2 regions of the Mesobacillus jeotgali genome follow, and region 2 is predicted to be linked to the other one. Evidence: riboswitches for the same ligand, from Rfam matches in the RefSeq annotation. Region 2 holds a riboswitch; the other holds the start of a gene.
The links. A riboswitch is a leader RNA that binds a small molecule or an ion and turns the genes downstream of it on or off. The one in region 2 is predicted to bind FMN.

Region 1: it holds a riboswitch for FMN, as region 2 does, so the genes downstream of both, ribD (bifunctional diaminohydroxyphosphoribosylaminopyrimidine deaminase/5-amino-6-(5-phosphoribosylamino)uracil reductase RibD) here and FOF60_RS16270 (ECF transporter S component) in region 2, are expected to answer to the same signal.

Annotation. Positions count from the first base shown of each region.
Region 1 is NZ_CP109811.1:3,897,317-3,900,705, reverse strand. Features, by position in the region: gene FOF60_RS19980 (spore germination protein) at 1-665, opposite strand, end outside; gene FOF60_RS19975 (metal-sensitive transcriptional regulator) at 832-1,173, shown strand; FMN riboswitch at 1,229-1,373, shown strand; gene ribD (bifunctional diaminohydroxyphosphoribosylaminopyrimidine deaminase/5-amino-6-(5-phosphoribosylamino)uracil reductase RibD) at 1,506-2,588, shown strand; gene ribE (riboflavin synthase) at 2,601-3,257, shown strand; gene FOF60_RS19960 (bifunctional 3,4-dihydroxy-2-butanone-4-phosphate synthase/GTP cyclohydrolase II) at 3,269-3,389, shown strand, end outside.
Region 2 is NZ_CP109811.1:3,166,050-3,169,438, reverse strand. Features, by position in the region: gene serA (phosphoglycerate dehydrogenase) at 1-1,495, opposite strand, end outside; FMN riboswitch at 1,795-1,927, shown strand; gene FOF60_RS16270 (ECF transporter S component) at 2,092-2,673, shown strand; gene FOF60_RS16265 (ferredoxin) at 2,809-3,057, opposite strand; gene FOF60_RS16260 (YpbB family protein) at 3,351-3,389, shown strand, end outside.

The DNA.
Region 1 (3,389 bases), 730 kb from region 2:
GAGAATGGGTCATCTTCAATGAACTCCTCTATATAGCCAGGGCTTAATATCATATCAGTAGAAATGAAGGAGAGCCTTCTTTCAACTTCTTCAACTAATTTCTCATCGGCAATGCCTTTCATGTAAATGACAGCTGTTTTGGTCTTTGTCTTATTACCTAATTCGTGATACTTAACCTTGAAGTCCGGGCTCTTAATCCTAAACCGCAGCTGACTGATATTTGTGTCGAGGTTTTCGACGAAGCCATCATGCGGGCCACGGACCACCCCTTCATTAACCGGTTCTTGAATGGACCGTTGGAGATCCTTGGGAAATGAGAATAGCCACGCTTCATCACGTTCACATAAAAATAGCACATTGCCGCCATTTAAAATGCCGCTGATCAGCTCCTCTGGATTATCCACCTTTTTTCCATTCAAGGATTCCAGTTCCTCCGGAGTCCTTTTGAAATCTTCCAACAATAAGGGAATTAATAAATACTCCTTGAATTTTTCTTCTGAAATGAGTGTTTCAAGGAAACAAAATAGTAAGGTGGTATTATCCCTTTTGAACTCCAACTCTTTAAAATCACCTGTATGCTGGAAGGCTGCTTTAATTATTTGATAACCGCTGCAATGAACTTTCCTATTCGCATTATTAAATGCTGGCAAACGGAATTTTTTCATTATCACACCACTCTTTTATGAGCAATATTAAACTTGCATATTGAGTTCGTTAAAAATAGTTATTCCTATAAAGACGTTTAATATGTAAGAGGTGATAGCGAATTTGCGATTATTTACTATGTGAGGGTATGATAAAATAAGCTTAAAAGATAAAGGGGGTTTTTTGATGGACATATTGGAGCCCAAAGTGAACCCATCTGATTGTGGCGACAGCTGTTGCTCATCAGAAAGAAAGAGCCATCACTCTGAAAAAACAAAAAAGAATCTCGTGACGAGATTGAATCGGATAGAAGGGCAAATTCGCGGTATTAAAGGCCTGATTGAGAGAGATACGTATTGTGATGATGTGATCACTCAGATTTCCGCAACACAGGCGGCACTGAACAGTGTGGCCAAACTTCTGCTCGAAGGCCATATGAAATCATGCATCGTCGAACGAATTCAAGAAGGCGACGATGAAGTCGTTGATGAACTGTTGACCACGATTGAGAAGCTGATGAAAAAATAAAAGTAGTATTGTTTTTCATTTAATCTAATGTTCTGTATAATGACTCTAACTAAATACATTCCTTCGGGGTCGGGTGAAATTCCCAACCGGCGGTGATGAAGCGATGCTTCTTAGTCCGTGACCCGGTTAACATTTGTTAAACGGTGGATCTGGTGAAACTCCAGGGCCGACAGTTAAAGTCTGGATGGGAGAAGGAAAAAAACGAGGATTAGAAGAACGGGATAAGTATGCCCTTTTTTGACCCTCTAATTTGCCATTGCCTTTTTTAGGACCCCGAAGCAATTTGTTTCGGGGTCTTTTTATTTTTTTTAAAAAAGGAAGGAGGATTCCAGGTGAACGACCAGGACTATATGGCATTAGCCATCAATCTCGCCAGTGCGACTGAAGGCCAAACATCACCGAACCCCCAGGTTGGCGCTGTTCTTGTGAAAAACGGCCAAATGATTGGTATGGGCGCCCATTTGAAGGCTGGTGAACCCCATGCTGAGGTGCATGCGATCACAATGGCTGGGGATAAGGCAAAGGATGCCACACTATACGTGACCCTCGAGCCATGCAGCCATTTCGGAAAGACGCCTCCATGCTCGAATCTGGTGATAGAGTCAGGCATCAAGAAAGTATTTGTCGCTTCAGTCGATCCGAATCCGCTTGTCGGCGGGGCAGGGGTGAAGAAGATGCTTGAGGCGGGCTTAGATGTGCAGGTTGGGTTGATGGAGGAAGAAGCAAAAGCACTGAATAAAGTGTTTTTTCATTACATAAGCACTGGCTTGCCGTATGTTACGTTGAAGTCAGCCACCAGCCTGGACGGTAAAATCGCAACAGTTACCGGGGAGAGTAAATGGATCACCGGAGAAGAGGCAAGAAAGGATGTCCATCGGTTCCGTCATTCACATGATGCTATTTTAGTTGGGGTCAACACCGTGATAAAAGACAATCCGAGCCTGACCACAAGACTTAAGGCTGGAGGGAAGAATCCGGTGAGGGTCGTGCTGGACAATACTCTTCGCACTCCGCTGGATTCAAGGATCGTGAATGACGAGGCTGCTGAAACCATGATTATGACCGGAGCACGGGCAGAGCCTGAAAGGATAAAGCAGTTTACTGAGAGAGGCATTAAGGTTATCAAGCTGGAAACTGAGCAAGTCGAGATTCATGACATGCTGAAAAAACTTGGAGATCGGGCTATCACATCTGTTTACGTAGAAGGCGGAGCCGAGGTACATGGCAGCTTTTTAAAAGAGAAGGCCTTTCAGCAAGTCATAGCGTATATCGCTCCAAAGCTGCTCGGCGGGAAAAATGCACCTGCTGCATACGGAGGCGCAGGCATTGCCAGGCTCGAGGATACTATTTCATTGGATATTAAAGATGTTAAGCAAATTGGCCAGGATATCAGGATCATCGCTGAGCCGGTTTAAAAGGAGGTTTATATGTTTACAGGAATAATTGAAGAAATAGGGACTGTCGCCAATATCCAGCATAGCGGCGAGTCGTTTGTCCTGACGATTGACGCAAGGAAAGTCCTGACTGATGTTCATCTTGGAGACAGTATTGCTGTTAACGGGGTGTGCCTGACCGTCACCTCCTTTACAGAGAATAGATTTACAGTAGATGTCATGCCTGAAACGGTCAAAGCATCAAGCTTGAAATCCGTTAAACGAGGATCAAAGGTAAACCTGGAAAGAGCAATGGCAGCTGGCGGCCGGTTCGGCGGGCACTTTGTCGCCGGCCACGTGGATGGTGTCGGAACCATCAAAGGGAAAAAGCAAATTGAGAACGCTGTTTACTATGAAATTCAAGTGGATCCTGAATTGCTGAAATACGTCATCATGAAAGGCTCTGTCGCTGTCGATGGTACAAGCCTGACTGTTTTTGAAGTCTCAGAAGACAGCCTGACTCTATCGTTGATTCCGCTCACCTTAAAAGATACAGTCTTAGGGTTCAAGGAAAAAGGGGATATCGTCAACATTGAATGTGACATGATTGGCAAGTATGTAGGGCACTTTTTGAGCAACCAGCTTCCGTCAGCACCAATACGCGGCAACAATATTACAGCCCAATTCTTAGAGGATAACGGGTTTATGTGAGGGTGATGTAAATGTTTGATCCAATTGAAGAGGCTATATATGAACTCATGCAAGGAAATGTAGTCATTGTTTGTGACGATGAAGACCGTGAGAATGAAGGAGACTTCATCGCTCTGGCAGAAAAGGCGACAC
Region 2 (3,389 bases):
CAAACGAGAGGACCATGATGGCTTCGCCGCCGGCCTCTTTTCTTCCGACCTGCATTGTCGCAATGTTCACACCATGGTCACCTAAGACCTTTCCTACATGCCCGATTACCCCAGGACGGTCCATGTGCTGGATATACAGGAGGTTCCCTGCTGGGTGGAAATCAATGTTAAAACCGTCCAGATTGACAATCCTTGGCCCGTAATGGTCAATGTAGGTTCCTCTCGCTGTAAAAGTTTCTCCGTCTCCGCTTGCAGTTACTGTTATGGTATTTGCGTAGCCAAAGGAATTTCCTGTCACTTTTTCCCCAACCATGATTCCACGCTCTTTTGCAATGTGGATTGCATTTACCTCATTTACTTTCACATCAATGCGGTTTTCGAAAAATCCAGCAAGGAGCGCCTTTGTTAAAAAAGAGGTCTCGAGATCTGCTGCAGTGCCTGAATAGGTGGCTGTCAGCTCGCTGATCCCTTTGTTGTGGCATTCTGAGACAATCTTCCCCATTTCCTTCGCAAGCTGGTGGTAGGGTTGGATTTTTTCATAGATTTCTTTAGACATTGCCGGGAGATTAATCGAGTTGGCCACAGGTCTATTCTCAAAATAAGTCCTGATTTCTCTGGCTACCTGGGTAGCAACATTCAGCTGCGCTTCTTTTGTAGAAGCTCCGAGGTGTGGGGTGGCAATAACTGAATCAAACTTAAGTAAAGGGTGATTCTCTGGGGGTTCAACTTCAAATACATCCAATGCAGCGCCGGCAACATGACCATTCTCAATATAATGAGCGAGAGCCATCTCATCAATGATTCCTCCTCGCGCACAGTTGAGGAGATAGACGCCTTTTTTAGTTTGGCTCAATGTCTTTTCATTGAGAAGTCCTTTTGTTTCTTTCGTCAAAGGAGTGTGGACCGAGATGATATCGGTTTCGGCGAGGACCTCGTCAAAGGAGGACAGTTGAACACCCAAAACGTCTGCCCGCTCTTTCGTCAGGAATGGGTCAAATACCTTTACAGACATTCCAAAAGCTCTGGCTCTTTTTGCAAGCTCAGAACCAATCCTTCCCAAACCGATAATGCCTAGTATCTTTCCGTAAAGTTCATTTCCAATAAACTTATTTCTCTTCCATTCTCCATTTTTTACGGTGGAGTGTGCCTGTGGGATGTTCCGCATTAAAGCAGACATCATTGCAAAAGTATGTTCCGCGGTAGAAATGGTGTTCCCATCTGGAGCGTTTACGACGATAATTCCTCTCTTTGTCGCCTCGGTGATATCGATATTGTCTACACCGACACCTGCCCGGCCAACGATTTTTAGTTGTGGCATTCGATCGAGCAGCTCTTTGGTGACTTTCGTAGCGCTTCTGACTATTAGGGCATCAACTTCTTGTAAATCGATTACCCCTGAGCCAACACCCCCGATATGTACCTGGATTCCTTCGTGTTCTAATAATGGCTGTAAGCCTTCTTCCTTTATTGAATCTGCCGCCAGAACCTGAAACATTTTTTGTTTCACTCCTTCTTTTGAAAAATAAAGTGGTAATTTTCTGATTATTTTACAAAACGAATATTCTTTTGTCAAACTCCCGAATTGTTCATGAATACAATGCAAGCGCTGACCAAAATCAATTGATTTAATCTAATTATATTCTGTTATTCCGAATTTAGCAGAAATTTTTGCTAATCACGATCCTCTTATTGACCAAAATGCATTTTAGGCCATTTCAGACATAAAATCGTCACAAGCATACACCTTCACAAAATATCTTTTTTTCAGTATAATAAACTTGTTAAATAAATATGGTCTATCTTCGGGGCAGGGTGAAATTCCCGATCGGCGGTAATGAGAAGAATTCTCTAAGCCCGCGAGCCTGTAAGGGCAGGATTTGGTGCGATTCCAAAGCCGACAGTATAGTCTGGATGGGAGAAGATGGAGGTTCTGCAGACGTTCGAAAAATGCAGGTTTCGAACGGTTATTTGGCATACCCTTCAACAGTCTCCCTCAAGTTCAGAAAACTTGAGGGTTTTATTTGTTATGGGTATGTGATTGCCGAATCTTTCTTCTTTATGTGAGATGGATCTCTATAAGGAGAGAGGAAAATGAAAAAATTTAGTGTCAAAGCAATGGTCTCAATTGGTATGCTGAGCAGTATCTCGTATGTGTTGATGCTGCTGAATTTTCCGCTGCCGCCGTTTCCAAAATTCTTAATGGTCGATTTCAGCGATATACCTGCATTGATTGCTGCGTTGATTTTTGGTCCGGCTGCCGGTATTTTAGTAGAATTCTTGAAGAATACCCTTGATTATTTTATGACAGGCAGTGATACGGGTGTTCCTGTTGGGCATGTTGCCAACTTTGTTGCAGGTGTTTTATTCATCCTTCCAACTTATTATATCTATCAGCGGATGAAGTCCAATAAGGGAATGACGTTCGCATTGGTGGCTGGTACAACAAGTATGGCCATCCTGATGAGTGTCCTGAACTATTACGTGTTCCTTCCTGCCTACACTTTGTTCTTGAATATGCCGGCAATGTCCGGACCGGAAACGCGGGCCATGATAGTCGCAGGGATTTTACCATTTAATTTCGTTAAAGGCTTACTGATGTCTGTCATATTCATGCTGATCTTCACAAGGATGAAAACATGGATCGAGAGACAGCAAGCTTTCAAAAGTGCTTAAATTCATATGATTTCTAATACAAAAGCAACGGTCTGCACCGTTGCTTTTTGATTTTTAAATGGGATGTACAGTGTCATCATCCGTAATAACTCCCAAAAAAAAATTCCCGCCTGTAAGCGGGAATTATGTATACTCTTATTCGAATTTAGTAGCATCTCCGTTAAATGGCTCATCTGCAACTTTGATTGAGTCAGTTGGGCAGCCTTCGAATGCATCCATCATGTCGTCAATTAATACATCAGGGATCTCAACGATACCTTCGTTTTCGTCAAGTGTTACGAATGCGATGCCTTCATCGTCGTAATCGTAGATATCTGGAGCAGCTGCACCGCAAGCTCCACATGCAATACAAGTTTCTTTGTCAACAATTGTGTACTTAGCCATGATATAATTCCTCCCAAGTGTTTAACAATAATATGCTGTTTTCACTGAAACAGTGAAAACGTATTCCTCATACCTATTGTAAAACTGTATCGCCAACATTTCAATAAAAAAAGTATTGAGAATGCTTATCACACAAGGCGTTGAATGGTTTTTCCGTTGAAAATAAAACATTTTACTAGATATTTTCATGTTAAAATAATGTTAGATTATTTTTCTGCTATAGTGGGCGCCGAATATTATCGTGCCCTTTGCTTAATTTTTCATTCCAGGGTGATTTTATGGAGATAACATATTTGGAAACAGTTGTTTTGTCTATATTGAAAAAAATCAAT